Regions from separate parts of the Mesorhizobium sp. DxT genome, predicted to be linked through region 3. Evidence: predicted binding sites of a transcription regulator. Region 3 holds the regulator's gene; each other region holds the start of a gene.
What was found. Region 3 encodes LexA, which represses DNA repair genes until DNA is damaged. Its sites were predicted from a motif close to TGTTCNNNNTGTGTTCNG; they were not measured.
Positions count from the first base shown of each region.

Region 1: the regulator LexA is predicted to act here: its motif matches at 2,806-2,823, upstream of ACVJNE_RS03800 (putative DNA modification/repair radical SAM protein).
Region 2: the regulator LexA is predicted to act here: its motif matches at 3,803-3,820, upstream of ACVJNE_RS13525 (PA0069 family radical SAM protein).

Region 1 is NZ_JBZFLJ010000001.1:802,310-808,744, forward strand. Features, by position in the region: gene ACVJNE_RS03785 (creatininase family protein) at 1-636, shown strand, start outside; gene ACVJNE_RS03790 (CobW family GTP-binding protein) at 710-1,747, shown strand; gene ACVJNE_RS03795 (WD40 repeat domain-containing protein) at 1,747-2,721, shown strand; gene ACVJNE_RS03800 (putative DNA modification/repair radical SAM protein) at 2,825-4,060, shown strand; gene ACVJNE_RS03805 (UdgX family uracil-DNA binding protein) at 4,063-5,502, shown strand; gene ACVJNE_RS03810 (glycerate kinase type-2 family protein) at 5,529-6,435, opposite strand, start outside.
Region 2 is NZ_JBZFLJ010000006.1:205,205-211,639, forward strand. Features, by position in the region: gene ACVJNE_RS13495 (tRNA1(Val) (adenine(37)-N6)-methyltransferase) at 1-614, shown strand, start outside; gene ACVJNE_RS13500 (S49 family peptidase) at 693-1,550, shown strand; gene ACVJNE_RS13505 (hypothetical protein) at 1,631-1,816, shown strand; gene ACVJNE_RS13510 (4-(cytidine 5'-diphospho)-2-C-methyl-D-erythritol kinase) at 1,827-2,699, shown strand; gene moaB (molybdenum cofactor biosynthesis protein B) at 2,689-3,237, shown strand; gene ACVJNE_RS13520 (glycosyltransferase) at 3,234-3,746, opposite strand; gene ACVJNE_RS13525 (PA0069 family radical SAM protein) at 3,882-5,036, shown strand; gene rnhB (ribonuclease HII) at 5,311-5,961, shown strand; gene ACVJNE_RS13535 (F0F1 ATP synthase subunit B) at 6,229-6,435, opposite strand, start outside.
Region 3 is NZ_JBZFLJ010000005.1:50,295-56,729, forward strand. Features, by position in the region: gene ACVJNE_RS11035 (peptidylprolyl isomerase) at 1-478, shown strand, start outside; gene trpD (anthranilate phosphoribosyltransferase) at 487-1,509, shown strand; gene trpC (indole-3-glycerol phosphate synthase TrpC) at 1,506-2,321, shown strand; gene moaC (cyclic pyranopterin monophosphate synthase MoaC) at 2,326-2,808, shown strand; gene ACVJNE_RS11055 (molybdopterin molybdotransferase MoeA) at 2,810-4,021, shown strand; gene lexA (transcriptional repressor LexA) at 4,344-5,060, shown strand; gene ACVJNE_RS11065 (ComEC/Rec2 family competence protein) at 5,720-6,435, opposite strand, start outside.

The DNA of each region.
Region 1 (6,435 bases), on a different contig from region 3:
AGCCTGCTGCCAGCGGGCGTGGAAGTGCACTTCCTGCCCGTCGAGCCAGTCGGCTATTCGATAGAACACCTGGATGTCGCCGGCACCCGGACGTTGACATTCGACGAAGCAGTAAGGCGATGGATCGGCATAGGCGAGGCGTGCCACCGGCAGGGCTGTCGCCGCTTCGTCATGCTCAACGCCCATGGCGGCAACTCCCCGCTGATGACGATCGTCGCAACCGAACTGCGCGTACGGTTCAACATGCTGGCGGTAGCGACGAGCTGGACGCGTTTCGGCTGTCCACCAGACCTGGTTTCGCCGGAAGAAAAAGCGCTCGGCATCCATGGCGGCTTCATCGAGACCAGCGTCATGCTGGCGTTGCGTCCCGACCTGGTCGACATGAGCAAGGCGCGCAATTTCACGTCCATGCAGGCAGTCTATGAGCGGGAGTTTTCGCATCTTCGCGCCTATGGCCCCCACGCCTTTGGCTGGAAGATGAGCGATCTGTCGCCGGATGGCGTCGTCGGCAACGCCGCCGCGGCTAATGCCGAGGCCGGCGAGATGATCCTCGATCATGCCGCGAAAGGCATTATCGAATTGCTGGAGGATGTCGCACGCTTCGACCTGCGGATCCTGGGTTCGAACCCCGCATAATCCCCGGTGCAATCCGGTCGCCGACGTCCTATATGGACGCCACGACCCTTCATTCCTTGCGCGAGAGGCATCCATGGCGCAGACACAGACCCAAATTCCGGTGACAGTTCTCACCGGCTATCTCGGCTCCGGCAAGACGACCCTGCTCAACCGCATCCTCACGGAAGATCACGGCAAGCGTTACGCCGTCATCGTCAACGAGTTCGGCGAGATCGGCATCGACAACGACCTGATCGTGGAATCCGACGAGGAAATCTACGAGATGAACAATGGCTGCATCTGCTGCACGGTGCGCGGCGACCTGATCCGCACCGTCGAGGGCCTGATGCGCCGTCCGGGCCGCTTCGATGCGATCCTGGTCGAGACGACCGGTCTCGCCGATCCCGCGCCGGTCGCGCAGACCTTCTTCATGGACGACGACGTGCGGTCCAAGACCAAGCTCGACGCCGTCGTCGCGCTTGTGGACGCCAAGCACTTGCCGCTGCGCCTGAAGGATTCAAAAGAGGCGGAAGACCAGATCGCGTTCGCCGATGTCGTGGTGCTCAACAAGACCGACCTCGTCACCGAGGACGAGTTGCGCGACGTCGAAGCCGCCGTGCGCGCCATCAACCCGTCGGCGAAGATCCACAAGACCGAGCGCTCGGGCGTTGCGCTGAACGAAGTGCTCGACCGCGGCGCGTTCGATCTGTCGCGGGCACTCGACAACGACCCGCATTTCCTGGACGCGCACGATCATGACCACGATCACGAATGCGGGCCTGATTGCGATCACGATCACGGCCATCATCACCATCACGGCGTTTCGCCGATCCACGATGTCGGCGTGACCTCGATCTCGCTGCGCGGCGGCGAAATGGACCCGAAGAAGTTCTTCCCGTGGCTGGAGAAGACCACCCAGATGGACGGACCGAACATCCTGCGGCTCAAGGGCATCATCGCGCTCAAGGACGACCCGGACCGTTATGTGGTGCAGGGCGTTCACATGATCCTCGAAGGCGACCATCAGCGCGCCTGGAAGGATGACGAACGGCATGAGAGCCGGCTGGTTTTCATCGGCCGCGAACTCGACGGCGAACGCCTCAAGCGCACCTTCGAGGCGTGCCAGGCCTGATGCCCACAGTCGCTCCTCTCGACCTCGACGGCCATTGCGTCGCCGCCTGCTGGCTCGCCGGCATTCCCCATTTCGCGCTCGCAGACGGTGTTGTCCACCGGCTCGACAACGGCCACAAATGGGTGGAAGCGCATGACGGTTTGCTGGCCGCGGCACCCGACGCCGATGGCAAGCGGCTTGTAACCGGCGGCGAGGACGGCAAGGTCCTCGACATCGGCGCCGACGGCTCGATCGAGCAGGTCGCCGAGATCGGTCGCAAGTGGATGACGAGCGTTGCGACCGGCCCACGCGGTGCCGTTGCCTTTGCCAGCGGCAAGACGGCAGGGGTGAAATTGCCTGACGGCAAGCTCAAGGAACTGGTCCATCCGCGCAGCGTCGAAGGGCTGGCCTTCGCCCCGAAGGGCATGCGCATCGCGGTCGCCCGCTACAATGGTGCCACGCTGCACTTTCCGGCGGCAGACGGCAAGCCGACGGAGCTCGAATGGGCCGGCGCCCATACCGGCGTCACCTTCTCGCCCGACGGCAATTTCCTCGTCACCACCATGCAGGAGAACGCGCTCCATGGCTGGAAGCTGGCCGACGGCAAGCACATGCGCATGGCAGGCTACCCTTCCAAGGTGAAGTCGCTGTCGTGGAGCGCCAAGGGCCGCTGGCTGGCGAGTTCGGGCGCGCCCGCAGCCGTGGTGTGGCCGTTCCTCACGAAGGACGGCCCTATCGGCAAGGCGCCGGTGGAATTGGGCACGCGCGGCGACGCCATGGTCACGGCAGTGTCGTTCCACCCGACCGACGAGATCGTGGCAATCGGCTATGCCGACGGCATGGTGCTTGCCGGCCGCGTCGCCGACCAGAAGGAAGTGCTGCTGCGCCGCGCTGGCAATGGCGCGGTGACATCCATGGCGTGGGATGCCGAAGGACGTCGGATCGCCTTCGGCACCGAAACGGGTGACTGCGGCGTCATCGACGTGGCGGGCTGATTATTCCACCGAGCAGGCGATTTGGCCGGTGAAACGCGCTGGCGATTGCGCAACTACGTCAAAGTGAATAGACGCGAGCCGTGCCGGAACATATCATGAACATATGCCCAAGCTCTCGACACGCGAAAAACTCGCCATTCTCGCCGATGCAGCCAAGTACGATGCGTCCTGCGCCTCTTCCGGTGCGGCGGGCCGCAATTCGCTCAAGACGAAGGGCATCGGCTCGACGGAAGGCAGCGGCATCTGCCATTCCTACGCGCCGGACGGGCGCTGCATCTCGCTGCTGAAGATACTTCTGACGAATTTCTGCATCTATGACTGCGCCTATTGCGTGAATCGCTCGTCGTCGAATGTGAAGCGGGCACGGTTCACGGTCGACGAGGTCGTCAATCTCACGCTGGATTTCTACAAGCGCAACTATATCGAAGGGCTTTTCCTGTCCTCCGGCGTGATCCGTTCACCCGACGAGACGATGGCCGAAATGGTGGAGATCGCACGCCGCCTGCGCATCGATCACGCTTACCAGGGATACATCCATCTCAAGACCATTCCCGAGGCGAGCGATGAGCTGGTCGAGCAGGCAGGCGTTTATGCCGACCGGCTGTCCATCAACGTAGAACTGCCGACCGACGCCGGTGTCCAGCAGCTCGCGCCGCAGAAGAAGCCGGAGACAATCCGCGTTTCGATGGCGCGTCTGCGCTCGAGGATCGACGAGCGGTCAGAGCCGACGATGCGCACGAAGAAGCGCGCCCGCTTCGTGCCCGGCGGTCAGTCCACGCAAATGATCGTCGGTGCGGATGCCACGACCGATGCCGACATCCTCTCCACCTCGGCGCGGCTCTATGCGGGCTACCGGCTTCGCCGCGTCTACTATTCGGCGTTCAGCCCGATACCGGATTCGTCGGCCGTCCTGCCGCTGGTGAAGCCGCCGCTGATGCGCGAGCACCGGCTTTATCAGGCCGATTGGTTGATGCGGTTCTATGGCTTCGAGCGTCAGGAGATAACCGCCGGTCGAGCCGATGGCATGCTCGACCTCGAAGTCGATCCCAAGCTGGCATGGGCCCTGGCCAACCGGCAAATGTTCCCACTCGACGTGAACCGGGCGCCGCGTGAACTGCTGCTGCGCGTACCAGGCCTGGGCGCGAAGGTGGTGGACAGGATGCTCGCCGTGCGCCGCCATCAACGGCTTCGCATCGAAGACCTGGGACGCCTGTGCGCATCCATCGCCAAGGTGCGCCCCTTCATCGTCGCCGACGGCTGGTCGCCGCGCTCGCTGCCCGACGAGGAAAACCTGCGTGCCCGGCTGACACCGCCCGCACGACAGCTCAGCCTGTTCTGACCATGCGCTTCACGGTCACTCTGTCAGGCGAAACCGATTTCAACGGCTGGCGCGATGCCGCCCGCGCACTGGCGTTGAACGATGTGAAGGCCGACGACATCGGCTGGCGAACCGGCGAGGACCAGGACCTTTTCGCCAACCCAACGCCCCTGCCCGCCACGCCGGAAGGCGCGACCATGAATGTGCCTCGCGCATTCATCGAGAAGGCGCAGGCCGTCATCTGCCATTCCGACCCGCGCCGCTTCGCGCTGCTCTATCGCCTGCTCTTGGCAATGCGAACGACCCCGCATCTGATGAAGATCGCATCCGAGCCCGACGTCATGGCGCTGCGCGATCTGGAAAAATCGGTACGCCGCGACATCCACAAGATGCGCGCTTTCGTGCGCTTCGTCCGCGTGAGCGACGGCGATGACGAACGGTTCGTCGCGTGGTTCGAGCCCGACCATTACATCGTCGAGCGCAACGCAGCGTTCTTCGTCCGGCGTTTTGCCGGAATGCATTGGACGATCCTCACGCCGCACAGCTCGGTAGAATGGGACGGTGAGCGGCTTTCTTTCGGCGCAGGCGCCACGAAAGCGGATGCGCCGGAGGAAGACGCATCCGACGCGCTCTGGAAAACCTACTTCGCCAACATCTTCAATCCTGCCCGACTGAAGGTGAAGGCGATGCAGGCCGAGATGCCCAAGAAATACTGGCGGAACCTTCCGGAGGCCTCGCTCATTCCGGATTTGATCAAGGGCGCCGAAAGTGCCGCCCGCGACATGCTGGAAAGGATGCCGACCATGCCGGCTCCGCATCATGCAAAGATTCAGGAGCGCCTTTGGAGCGCGTCGCCCGAAGCGCCGCCAGACGATGCAAAATCGCTCGGCGAGCTGCGTCACCAAGCCGAAGGGTGCCGCCGGTGTCCGCTCTGGCAGGACGCCACCCAGACGGTGTTCGGCGAGGGGCCGGAGAACGCCCGCATCGTCTTCGTCGGCGAACAGCCCGGTGACCAGGAGGACATAGCAGGCAAGCCCTTCGTGGGCCCGGCCGGCAAAGTGTTCGACGAGGTGATCGAGGAGGCCGGAATCGAAAGGCAGAAGCTTTACGTCACCAACGCCATCAAGCATTTCAAATTCGAGCCGCGCGGCAAGCGCCGGATCCACCAGAAACCCAATGCCGGCGAGGTGAAGGCCTGTCGCTGGTGGCTCGATCACGAACTGGGATTCATCAAGCCCGACCTCGCCGTCGCCATGGGCGCGACCGCGGCTCAATCGCTTCTGGGCAAGGCCGTTCCCGTCACGAAAATGCGTGGCACGATCGTCACGCGAGATGATGGCCTTCGCATTTTTCTGACCATTCACCCGTCCTTCATCCTGCGCATCCCCGAGGCAGCGGAAGCGCAGGCCGAGCGCGAGAGATTTCTGGCGGACATGCGGCAGGTGAAGCAATTGGCGGGTTGATCCCCCTTGGCGGGCGAAAGCCGCCCTCAGACGACCAGGATCGCCCGTAGGTCGTTGACGTTGGTGCCGGTCGGCCCAGGCGCGAACAGATCGCCAACAGCGTCGAACGCCGTCCATGCATCATTGCAACCTAGAGCTTGTTTGGGGTCGATTCCCGCAGCGCGGATTCGCGCCGCGCTCCTGAAATCCGCGAAAGCGCCCGCATTGTCTTCAGATCCGTCGATGCCGTCAGTATCGGCGGCAAAGGCATGGACACCCTCGTCACCTTCGATCGCCAGCGCCAGCGCCAGCAGGAATTCGGAGTTGCGCCCGCCCTTGCCGCCCTTGCCTCTGATGGTCACCGTGGTCTCGCCGCCAGACAGAAGCAGCACCGGTTTGCGGAATGGTCGGTCGCGCGCTGCGATCTCGCGTGCGATCGCGGCGTGCATGCCGGCAACCTCACGCGCTTCGCCTTCGATCGCATCGGAAAGGATGACCGCCTCGATGCCGCAACGCCTGGCCTCCTCTGCGGCCGCTTCCAGCGAACGCGCGGCTGAGGCGATCACATGCACCTCATTGCCGGCAAATGCCGGATCGTCGGGCGACGGCGCTTCGGCCGCCTCAGATTGCAGATGCCGCAGCGCCGCGTCGGGAAGCTTGAGGCCATAGTCGCGCACTACCGCAAGTGCTTCCTCGCGGGCGGCGCGGTCCGGCACCGTCGGGCCGGAGGCGACAAAGGCCGGATTGTCACCGGGAATGTCCGAAACGACAAGCGACACGACCCTCGCCGGATGTGCCGCGAGTGCCAGCCGCCCGCCCTTGATGGTCGACAGGTGCTTGCGCAGCGTGTTCATTGCCGAGATCGGCGCGCCGGACGCGAGCAGCAGCTCGTTGACCGCGATTTCATCGGCAAGGCTCATGCCATTCGGCGGCGAAGGCAGCAGCGCCGAGCCG
Region 2 (6,435 bases), on a different contig from region 3:
CCGGCGCGGCCGGACTTGCAGTTGCCACGCGTTGTCCGGAGGCCACGGTGGCCCTTGTGGAACGCGATCAGGAAATGGCCGACTACGCGCGGCGCTCGATTGCGCACGAGGCCAATGCTGGCTTACGCGACCGCGCCTCCGTAATCGAAGCCGATGTAACGTTGACGGGCAAGGCACGGATGACAGCCGGCCTCGCCGACAGGGCTTTCGATTTCGCGTTGATGAACCCGCCCTTCAACGCCGCGGCAGACCGCCCCTCGCCCGACGCTCTGCGCCGCTCGGCCCATGTGATGGAGGACGGGCTGTTCGAGCGCTGGCTGCGCACAGCGGCGGCAATCGTGCGCCCGCGTGGGGGACTCTCGATCATCGCCCGCCCTGGTTCGCTACCGGAAATCCTGGCCGCGATGCAGGGACGGTTCGGCGCGGCGCAGATCTTGCCCATTCACCCCCGCACGCACGAGCCTGCGATACGGATCCTGGTTCGCGCCTTGCGAGGCTCGCGCGCGGGGCTGACGCTGATGCCGGCCCTGGCGATACACGAACCGACGGGTCGCCGCTTCTCGCAGCATGCGGATGCGATCAACAACGGCCGGGCTACACTTTTCGGCGATTGAGCCACAAAGGCGTGGCGCCCCATATTGCTTGCGCGCTGCAAATGCCTACATCCACAAGGAACAGTGGAGACCTGCCCTTTGAGACGACTTTTCAGCCGCCTTCTTCCCCGCTCCATGCGCTCCGGCGCCATCACCATTCCCGTCATTCGGCTGCACGGCGCTATCATGGCGGGAGGGAACCAGTTCCGACCAGCCTTGTCGCTGGCCTCGACAGCGGGGCTGATCGAGAAGGCTTTCGCGACAAAGGACGCACCCGCGGTCGCGATCTCCATCAACTCGCCCGGCGGCTCGCCGGTTCAGTCACGTCTGATCTTCCGGCGCATTCGAGACCTCGCGGAGGAAAAGAACAAGCGCGTCATCGTCTTCGTCGAGGATATTGCGGCATCCGGCGGCTATATGATCGCGGTGGCCGGCGACGAGATCGTCGCGGACCCTTCCTCCATCGTCGGCTCCATCGGCGTCGTGTCAGCGGGTTTCGGCTTCCAGGAAATGATCAAGAAGATCGGAGTGGAACGCCGCGTCCACACCGCCGGGCGCAACAAGTCCATCCTCGATCCGTTCAGCCCGGAGAAGAAGGAGGACGTGGAGCGGCTGAAGGCCCTTCAGCTCGAAATCCACGAGACCTTCATCGACTTGGTCAAGGGGCGGCGCGAGGCCAAGCTTGCCGACGACCCCGACCTTTTCACCGGCATGTTCTGGACCGGAAAAAAGGGCATGGAGCTGGGCCTTGTCGACGCGCTCGGAGACATGCGCTCGTTTCTCAAGCAGAGATATGGCGAGAAGACGCGGCTGCAACTTGTATCGATGCCGCGCGGCCTGTTCGGGCGCAAGCTCGGCGTGTTCAGCTCCCAGGCGAACGGGATCGCGGCTTCGGCAGCAGATGGGCTTTTCGATGCGGCGGAAGAACGCGCCCTTTGGAGCCGGTTCGGCCTTTGACGACGCGGGAAAAGGCACTAGAATTGGGTCCGTACTGGCACCGTGACCCTTAGCATCCCAATCCGGGAGGAGACCGGAAAATGCCCCAGCTCATCTTCTTCGCGGCGCTCGGCATCGTCGCTTATGTCGGCTACCGCTCCTTCATACGCGAGGCAGAGCGCCTGACAGCGAAAGCGCGGCGCGCCGAGGCGGAGCAGCGCACGGGCTCGCAGGGCACGCTGGTGAAAGACCCCAAGACCGGCGAATACCACCTCCTGAAGGACTGAACGCCGGTCCATGCCTGCAGAAATCGTCGAGCACGCGCCGGCCAAGGTGAACCTTGCGCTGCATGTCACCGGTCGCCGGGCGGATGGCTATCACCTGCTCGACACGCTCGTGGTGTTCACCGAGGTAGGCGACACAGTGTCGGTCGCGGCGGCAGAGCAAGACAGTTTTACCATCCAGGGTCCTTTCGCTGGTCTGCTCGACGACGAGGCCGACAACCTCGTGCTGAGGGCGCGCGACCTGCTGCGGCGCATCTACGACGGCCTGTCGCCGGTCGCGATCACGCTGGAAAAGAACCTGCCTGTCGCCTCCGGCATCGGCGGCGGCTCAAGCGATGCAGCGGCGACGCTGCGGGCACTGGTCCGCTTGTGGGATCTCGATCTTTCCACCGAGGCGCTGGCGAGGGCGGCGCTGCCGCTTGGCGCGGATCTGCCGATGTGCCTTCACGCGCGACCATTGATGGCGCGCGGGATCGGAGAAGAGATCGAGCCGGTCGAGAGCTTTGCACCGCTTCATATGGTGCTGGCCAACCCCGGCATCGCGGTGTCCACGCCGGCAATATTCCGCGCGCTTGCCAGCCGCGACAACCCGCCTCTGCCGGTGCTGCCAGGACCGCAGGCATTGCCTGCGTGGCTTGCGGACACACGCAACGACTTGGAAACACCGGCTCAAGCGCTAGCGCCGGAGATTGGCGAGGTGCTGTCGGCGCTCACCGCCAACGGCGCGGCGCTGGCGCGCATGTCAGGCTCCGGGGCAACCTGTTTCGGCCTGTTCAACTCGCCCGCCGAGGCAGAGGTCGCCGCATCCGCCATCGCCGCACGGTACCCTGCATGGTACGTCACGGCGACGCGAACGATCGAAAGGGCTCGAGCAGATGCCACTTGACGAGAACAGACCTTTCCTGCCCGTCGGCATCGCCGTGCTCACCGTCTCGGACACCCGAACGCTGCAGGACGACAAATCCGGGCAAACACTGGTCGAGCGGATCGAAATCGCCGGCCATCGGCTCGCGGCGCGCGAGATAGTGCAGGACGACGTCGAAGCGATCCGGTCCGTCGTGCGTGGCTGGGCGAAGGACGATGCTGTCGACGTGATCATCACCACAGGCGGCACCGGCTTCACCGGCCGCGACGTGACGCCGGAAGCGCTGGAGCCGATTTTCGAGAAGCGCATGGACGGCTTCTCCGAAGTGTTCCACCGCATCTCATACGACAAGATCGGCACGTCCACGATCCAGTCGCGGGCGACTGGCGGCGTGGTGGATGCCACCTTCGTCTTCGTTTTGCCCGGCTCGCCGGGAGCGTGCCGCGACGCCTGGGACCATATTCTTAAGGCGCAGCTCGACTACCGCCACATGCCATGCAACTTCGTGGAGATCATGCCGCGGCTGGACGAACACCTGAAGCGCGGCGGAGAAAGTTAGGCTGTCTTTGCGGAAGGCGGCGCGGGAAGAATCTCCGCGCCCAGCCTGCGTGCCGATACCGACCGAGCGATCGCCAAACCGTCAGCTCGAGCCAGCGATAGCGCCTGGCGCTTGGTTATCATCAGCCCGTCTGCCAGCGGTCGACGACCGGCGAAGACGCGGGCGAGGAAGGGCTGCCTGTACTGGCGCGCGCGCGTGAAGCGGGCAGCGCCGGTGGTGCCTTCCGCATGGCTCAGAACGGCATCGATCCACCCCTCCAAGAGCCGTGCACCCGGCTCCAGGATCAGTATCCACTCGCTGCGCGCCTGCCTGATGCACGAAAGCACGTCGGCACCTGCCAGATAGTTGCAACCTGCATGATCGGCGACGGTGTGGGTGCGGTCGGACGAGCCTCGGTCGCAAACGATCACCTCCCGGACAACGCCTTCGACGGCACCGCCAACGAGCGAGGCGAGCGTGCGCGCCAGCGCATCTTCATGATTCCGCGTCTCGATCAGTACGGACAGCATACAACCCGCATAGCCGAAAGCGCAGGCTAACGCCAGTGCTGCACTGCAACAGAAAAAGTTCTTGCTTTGTTCCGTTCGCGCAAATAGGAATAGTTTCATCACGAACAGGCGAGTCGTTCGCCAACGGAGCCAGACATGGAACCGATCAGACAAGCGGATATGGCAGCCTTCGCAGGCGGCGGCGCGGCCGCGGCGAACGCGCTGGTGGACGATAGCGGGCTCCGCGTCGGCTTCGACAGGCGGCGCGGCCGCGCGGCCAGCGTCAATCCTTCCGGCCGCTACGAGCCGCTGACGCGGCATGTCTTCGACGACGGGTGGAACAGCCTCGAGGAATTGCCTCCGTTCAAGACCGAAGTTCAGGTCGAGAAGCCGCGCAATATTATCACCCGCAACACGTCGCCGGACATCTCATTCGACCGTTCGATCAATCCCTATCGCGGCTGCGAGCATGGCTGCGTCTATTGCTTCGCGCGGCCGACCCACGCTTTCATGGGATTGTCGCCGGGGCTGGACTTCGAGGCGAAGCTGTTTGCCAAGCCGGACGCTGCCCGGTTGCTGGAGCGGGAACTGGCGAAACCCGGCTATGAGCCCCGAACGATCGCGATCGGCACCAACACCGACCCCTACCAGCCGATCGAGAAACAGTGGCGCATCATGCGCGAAATTCTCGAAGTGCTGGAGGCGCATAACCATCCTGTCGGCATTGTCACCAAGTCGGCCTTGGTGACGCGCGATGCGGACATTCTCGGGCGCATGGCCGAGAAGGGGTTGGCCAAGGTGGCGCTTTCGATCACCACGCTCGACCGCAAGCTGGCACGGATGATGGAGCCGCGTGCGGCCACGCCACCGAAGCGGCTGGAGGCTCTGCGCACGCTGGCAGATGCGGGGGTGCCGGTCTCGGTGATGATCGGCCCTGTGATCCCGGCGCTGAACGATCAGGAGATCGAACGTATCCTTGATTCCGCTCAGGCGGCCGGTGCGCGCGAGGCGGGTTACATCATCCTGCGTCTGCCGCTGGAGGTGTCGCCGATCTTCAAGGACTGGCTGCTGCGGCATTATCCCGACCGCTATCGCCACGTGATCTCGCTGATACGCTCGATGCGCGGCGGCAAGGATTACGACGCCGAGTGGGGCAAGCGCATGAAGGGGGCCGGCCCCTATGCATGGCAGATCGGCCGGCGCTTCGAAATCGCGGCAAAGCGGCTGGAACTCAATGTTGAGAAGAGACGGCTGCGGACCGACCTGTTCAAGCCGCCGGCCCAGGCGGGCGAGCAGTTGATGCTGCTCTAGTAATCATGGGCAGCGTCGGTGATGTCCAGCGTCGCCCGCGCAAGCGAATTCCGTCCAGCCTGCCCCGTCCCCTGGCACCCGACGGAGCCTTCCCGCCCCGCCCCATCCGGCGGGAAGGACTGGAGAACCGGAGCCCCGCGAGCATCGCCGCAACGTGCCTCGCCCGCGCTCCGGTTCTCCGCTTTTCTTTTGCCCGACGACAAGTGGATACGTTCGCTGTGGAATGGTTCGCTGCTTGCACCGGGGCCTCAGCCGGTGCAAGCATCGACAGGCTATGCCACGACCACAGCCCGATTCTCCGCTTCTGTTCGACCTGCCCGTGCGACCGGATTTCTCGCTGGAGAGGGAGGCCCTGCGCGATAGCCGCTGGCCCGTGGCCGGCACCGACGAGGCCGGCCGGGGGCCTCTCGCAGGCCCGGTGGTTGCGGCCGCCGTCGTCCTCGATCCTGAGAACATTCCGGATGGGCTGGACGATTCGAAACGGATGGATGCAGCAGCACGCGAAGGCGTGTTCACCGAAATCCTCACTCGTGCGAAGGCGGTCTCGTTTTCGGCCGTATGCGCGGGTTCCATCGACAGCGGCGATATCCGCAAGGCAAGCCTGGAAGCCATGCGCCGGTCAGTGGCCACGCTTACGGTGAAGCCGTTGCTGGTGCTTGCGGACGGCCGGGACGTTCCACCCGGGCTCCCCTGTCTCGGTCGCGCGGTCGTCAAGGGTGACCAGCGCTCGCAGTCGATCGCGGCCGCCTCGATCGTCGCCAAGGTCATGCGCGACCGGATGATGGCGCGCGCCGGAGCCTGTGACGTGCGCTACGGTTTCGAGCTCCATATGGGCTACGCGACGGTCCGCCATCGCACCGCGATCCTGGAACACGGGCCGGTAACACGGCTGCACAGGCTGTCCTTCGCGCCGTTCCGCACATAAAGAGCAGTTGCCTAAAAAGCCTGTTTGCCGTCATGCGTGCTTCGAGGCTCGCCTTGCTCGCACCTCAGGATGAGGACGGTTGTGCACCGCTCGGCAATGTTGCGGGCTTGAGGGGCGCTTCTTTGACGTCCATCGAGCCGACCGTGGGAGAATTTGATCAACCCACCTCCCTCATCCTGAGGTGCGAGCAAGCGAGTCTCGAAGGACGCACCATAACAAAAGGCCGCCCGGAGGCGACCTTTAGAATGTTCGAACCGGTAGAACCGATCAGTTCAGCTTCGCCTTGACGTCGTCAAGCGTCGACTTGAAAAGCGCGGCGTCAGCACGGGCATCGACCTTGTCTGCGAGCAGCTTGCCGGCAGCCTCGATGGCGATATCCACTGCGCTGCTGCGCACCTCGTTGACTGCGTCACGCTCGGCCTGAGCGATCTTCTGCTCCGCGAGCGCCGTACGCCGCACCACATAGTCTTCGGT
Region 3 (6,435 bases):
GGCCCGCGACCGATCGCTTGACGAAGTTCGCGATCAGGTCGTTACCGACTGGAAGGAGAACGAGGTCGCAACGAGGCTTGCCACCCGCGCCGAGGAAATCGAGAAGCAGGTTGCCGACGGCAAGGCCCTGACCGAGATCGCGGAGGAACTGGAGCTCGAGGTCCAGGTCCGGCGTGGTCTGAAGCGTGACGCCAACGACGCCGAGCTCGGCGATGCAGGCGTGGCCGCCGTCTTCTCCGTAGCGCGGGGCGAAACTGGCCTTGCGCCGGCGCAGGATGGTGACGCCCAGGTCGTGTTTCGCGTGACGGATGTGCTGGTGCCGGCCGGTGCCGGTCCCGACGCCCTGCCCGCCGAAGCCCGCGATCGTTTCGCATCTGCGATCTCCGACGACCTGCTGGACCAGCTCGTTGCACGGCTTCAGACCGAGTATCCGGTGACGATCGACCGCGGCGCCGTGCAGCAGGCGCTGAGCTTCTGAGCGGCGTGATGAACGACTTCAAGTCTCACATAGCCAAGGTCGCGAACGGCACGCCGCTGTCCTTCGAAGAGGCGCGCGAGGCGTTCAGCATCATGATGTCCGGTGAAGCGACGCCGAGCCAGATCGGCGGGTTCCTGATGGCGCTTCGTACGCGCGGTGAAACGGTGGACGAGATTTCCGGCGCCGTGGCCACCATGCGGGCCAAGATGCTTCCCGTCCGCGCGCCGGCCAACGCCATCGACATCGTCGGCACGGGTGGCGATGCGTCGGGCACCTATAACGTCTCCACCTGCGCCGCCTTCATCGTTGCCGGCGCCGGGGTGCCGGTGGCCAAGCATGGCAACCGCGCACTCTCGTCGAAGTCGGGGGCGGCGGATGCGCTTGCCGCTCTTGGGGTCAATATCGAGATCGGGGCCGAAACCATCGCGGCCTGCATCGAGGAAGCCGGGCTCGGCTTCATGTTCGCACCGGTCCACCATTCGGCCATGCGTCATGTCGGCGCCTCGCGCGTGGAACTCGGCACCCGTACGATCTTCAACCTGCTCGGCCCTCTGTCGAATCCTGCCGGCGTCAAGCGCCAGCTCGTCGGTGTGTTTGCCCCGCAATGGGTGGAGCCAATCGCCGAAGTGCTCAAGGCACAGGGTTCGGAAGCTGTCTGGGTGGTGCATGGCGACGGGCTGGACGAAATGACGACGGCAGGCACGACGATGGTTGCGGCGCTGGAGAACGGCAAGATCCGTACGTTCGAGATCCAGCCCGAGGAGGTCGGCCTGGCACGCGTCAAGCCCGAGGACCTGAAGGGCGCCGATGCGGCTCACAACGCCAGGGCGCTTCGCGGCGTGCTTGCCGGCGACAAGGGTGCTTATCGCGACATCTCCCTCCTGAATGCGGCAGGCGCGCTTGTCGTGGCCGGCAAGGCCCGGACGCTAGACGAGGGCATGGAGCTTGCCACCCGCTCAATCGATAACGGGTCGGCGGCCTCCGCGCTGGAGCTGCTGGTGCACGTTTCCAACCGGGCAGGTGCGGCATGACCGATATTCTGCGCAAGATCGAGGCCTACAAGCGCGAGGAGATCGCTGCTGCCGAGGCCGCGCTTCCCCTTGCCGAGGTCAAGGCGCGGGCGGCCGACCAGACCCCGCCGCGCGGCTTTCGCAAGGCGCTTGAGGCCAAGCACAAAGCCGGGCAGTTCGCGCTGATCGCCGAGATCAAGAAGGCGAGCCCCTCGAAGGGGCTCATCCGTGCCGACTTCGATCCGCCCGCGCTTGCGCACGCCTACGAGCAAGGAGGTGCCGCCTGTCTGTCGGTGCTGACGGATCGGCCATCGTTCCAGGGCGCGCCCGAATTCCTGACCGAGGCGCGCGCCGCAACCGCCCTGCCCGCGCTGCGCAAGGATTTCATGTTCGAGACCTATCAGGTTCACGAGGCGCGGAGCTGGGGTGCCGACGCGATCCTCGTCATCATGGCGAGCCTGTCCGACGATGAAGCGAAAGCACTCGAGGATGAGGCCCATGCAATCGGCATGGACGTGCTCGTCGAGGTGCATGACGAGGCGGAACTGGATCGCGCGCTCAGGCACCTGTCCTCGCCGCTGGTTGGCATCAACAACCGCAACCTGCGCACCTTCGAGGTAAGCCTCGAAACCTCGGAGCGGCTGGCGGCGCGCATCCCCGAAGACAAGCTCATCGTCGGCGAGAGCGGCATCTTCACCAATGCCGACTGCGCGCGCCTGGCTCGCTCCGGCATCTCCACCTTCCTCGTCGGCGAAAGCCTGATGCGGCAGGTCGATGTTGCCGGCGCGACGCGGTCCCTGCTCGGGCTCAGCTCGCAACGGCTCGCAGGCTGACGCCGTGAGCCGCCTTACGCATCTCGGTGCATCCGGCGAGGCCAACATGGTCGATGTCGGCGGCAAGCAAGAGACGCAGCGCACTGCGATCGCGCAAGGCGCGGTGAAGATGCAGCCCGCGACGCTGGCCACGATCCTCGCCGGCGATGCCAAGAAGGGGGACGTGCTCGGCACGGCCCGCATTGCCGGCATCATGGCAGCCAAGCGGACGCACGAGCTGATTCCGCTCTGCCACCCGCTCCTGCTCACCAAGGTTTCGGTCGAGATCGAGCCCGACGAGAACCTGCCCGGTCTGCGCGTCACGGCGCTCGCCCGCGTTACCGGCAAGACCGGCGTTGAAATGGAAGCGCTGACGGCGGCTTCCGTCGCCTGCCTGACGATCTACGACATGGCCAAGGCAGCCGACCGTGCCATGATAATTTCCGACATCCGTGTGGTGGAAAAGTCCGGCGGCAAGTCCGGCGATTACCGGCTGCAGGACGTCTGACATGGCTGGCCTGCTGCCGGTTGACGAAGCGCTGCGCCGGCTGCTCGACGATGTGACGGCCCTGCCTCACGAAGATATCACGATTGGTGAGGCCGCGGGGCGTGTTCTGGCCGCTGCAGTCGAGGCACGGCGGACGCAGCCTCCCTTCCCCGCTTCGGCGATGGATGGTTATGCCGTGCGCGCGGCGGACACCACCGACCCGTCCACTGCTTTGAAGGTTATCGGTCAATCGATAGCCGGCAAGCGCTTCGATGGCGCGGTCGGCGCCGGCCAGGCCGTACGCATCTTCACAGGCGCGCCTGTCCCCGAAGGCGCGGATGCGGTTCTGCTTCAGGAAGATGCCGAGCCGGACGAAGACGGGCGAACCGTCCGCGCCAGAGAAGCGGTCACCCCTGGCCGTCACGTAAGGGCTGCCGGGCTCGATTTCCGGGCCGGCGACGTCCTTTTGGCCAAAGGCCGGGTGCTCGACGCGGCAGCGCTGTCGCTCGCAGCAGCCGGCAACCACCCGCTCCTGTCTGTAGTGCGCGCACCGCTGGTGGCGATCCTGGCGACGGGCAGCGAGCTGCTGCCGCCCGGTTCGGAACCCGGGCCCGACCAGATCATCGCATCGAACGGCTACGGGGTCGCGGCGCTGGCGCGCGACGCACGTGCTCGGGTGCTCGACCTGGGCATCGCACCTGACGATCGCGGTATGCTTGCCGCGCGCGTCCGTGACGCACTCTCGGCCGGTGCTGATGTCATCGTGACGCTCGGGGGCGCCTCAGTCGGCGACCACGACCTCGTCCGCGAGGTGCTTACTGGCGAAGGCATGGCGCTCGACTTCTGGAAGATCGCCATGCGCCCCGGCAAGCCGCTGATGTTCGGCAGGCTGGGAGAAACCCGCGTTCTTGGCTTGCCGGGAAATCCGGTTTCAAGCCTTGTCTGCGCGCATCTGTTCCTGAAACCGCTGCTCGCGAACCTTGGCGGCCGCCCACATGTTGCCGACATGAGGGAAGCCGTCCTTGGCGAAGCCATGAAGGCCAATGATCACCGGCAGGATTATGTCCGCGCGGCAGCGACGCATGAGGACGGGCGCCTCGTTGCAAGGCCGTTCGCCGTGCAGGATTCCTCGATGCTGACGACACTGGCGCACGCCAACGCGCTCATCATCCGCGAACCGAACGTGGCCGCTTCGGAGGCTGGAGATGTCTGCCGCGTGCTGATGCTGCGCTGAGCGAGCGGCTTTCTAGTCGCGTTCAACGAGACGAAGATCGTGGCCGGTCGCCGCAATGTGACCCATCCGGTCGGTTCTGGACTGGATGTCCTTCAACCGCTCGATTGCAGCAGCAAGCTCCTTGTCGGAGCGGCGCAGATGTAGATCGCGCCCAGCCTGGCTTCAAACCAGCCGCTCGAGCTCTACAGTCATTTTTTCCCGCGCCACTGTCTCGGAGCCTCCTACGCATTCACGATAATTTAAGCCGTTGCGGAACACAACTGGAACAGATAGTGTTTGTTCTGGTTTTGTTTATGGACTGATTCCCAAAAGGGGCAACAGAATGCTGACGCGCAAGCAACACGAACTGCTTCTCTTCATCCATGAAAGGCTGAAAGAAACTGGCATTCCCCCTTCCTTCGACGAGATGAAGGAGGCGCTCGACCTCGCTTCCAAGTCCGGTATCCACCGCCTGATTACTGCGCTCGAGGAGCGCGGCTTCATTCGACGCCTGCCCAACAGGGCACGTGCGCTGGAAGTGCTGCGGCTGCCAGACTCGATCGCGCCGGGGCTCAATGCGGCCAAAAAGTTCTCGCCCAGCGTCATTCAAGGCAGCCTTGGCCGGGCGCCGGAACCCTCGCGCATCCAGTCTGCCAGCAATGACGATGATGCCGGTGCGGCCGTTGCCATTCCGGTGATGGGCCGGATTGCCGCCGGCGTGCCGATCGAGGCGATCCAGCACAAGACGCACTCGATCAGCGTTCCGCCGGAAATGCTTTCGGGCGGCGAGCACTACGCGCTCGAGGTCAAGGGTGACTCGATGATCGAGGCGGGCATCTTCGACGGCGACACCGTCATCATCCGCGACGGCCAGACCGCCAATCCCGGCGACATCGTGGTGGCTCTCGTCGACGATGAGGAAGCAACCCTCAAGCGGTTCCGCCGCAAGGGCGCCTCGATCGCGCTGGAGGCTGCCAACCCCGCCTACGAAACCCGCATCTTCGGCCCTGATCGCGTGAAGGTACAAGGTAGGCTCGTCGGGCTCATCCGGCGTTATTGATCGGCCATTAGACAAGGTCATGCTCGACTGAGGATGAGCATGAGCATGAGGGGTGGATTGATCGAATCCAACCTATTGGGCTCGATGCACGTCAAGGAATAGCCCGTCGGGCAGCAGGATTCCCGAGCGATGCAGACCCTCCCTCATGCTGGGGGTGCGAGCCCCCGGGTCTTGCCTTCGGCGAGCCCGAGGACAGGCTCCGCGAGCCTCGAAGGACGCACCGATCAGTGCTTTCGCTGCAAAGGCATCGCGGCAGCCGGCTGGCTGTTACTCACCTTGCGATTTCTGCCAGGGTGGAAGTCCCCTCGCCTCACGCGAATACTGCCGGTGCGCGTGCCAGGGCCGATAGGGTTCGCGGATCGCGAAACGAATGTTTGGGTAAAAAGCCGGTCTCGCGGAAGTGCGATTCCTGACACCGGCGTCTGTGCCACTGCTTGCTTCGGTTCCGCGTGTTTCGCCGGCGATGTCTTTCTCGAAAACGATCTCGGCGCTCCCGCGGCGGGCCAAATCGCGCTTGGTGATGACGGTGACGCTGCTGCCGCGACAGGGACTGTTCGCCGTTGCGTCGTCGATGACGATGAGGCTCGCATAAGAACACGCAGTCGAAGCCGTTCGTTCGCCGTCGGCGTGAACGACTATGCCGCCGCCGCCATGGCGCGCTACGCAAAGCCCTTCCCGGCACTGGAATGGCAACGCACCCTGATCATCGGCCGGGGTGGCCGAGGCGGCCCGGCGTCACCTTCCACAGGCCGTGCAACATCGCCCGCATTCGCAGCCCGCTGCCAGTTCTGGAAGGTGAAGGTGCTTGGTCGTTGGCGGTTTACGGCGAGTCTGCCGTCACCGAGATCGACCGCAACAAGCCGCGCGTCCTCGGAGACGTAGACGTGAGGCAGCTGGCGTGTCGCGATCAGCAACGCGCCGGCGACGAGCATCGGAAGTGCTGCCCAGCGTAGTGCGCTGCCGGCCATGGTCATGATCGCCAATGCCGCTGTCAGTACAAGCACCGCCGAAAGCGGGATCGCCCCGGTGGCATCGAATGCCGATCGCTCCGCGAGCCACAGGGCTATCGAATTCATCGCGGATATGCCCATCCCCATCGCGTACAACGCCGGCCCTTCCAGGCCGAAGGGCATCAACAGGCATGCGAAAACCGCTGCCGGCATGACGATGGCGGAAACGAATGGCATGGCCGCAAGGTTGGCGACGAGGCCGAGCGGCGAGACCTGCTGGAAATGCCATGCTGTGAAAAGCGCCGTCGCGAGACCGGCAACGACTGACGTCAGCGACAGTCCCGAGACGTATTTCATGCCCGTTGTGAAGGCCAGCCGCACGGGACCGTACTTTGACGCCTGTCGGCGCGGCGTCCGCCTTTCGC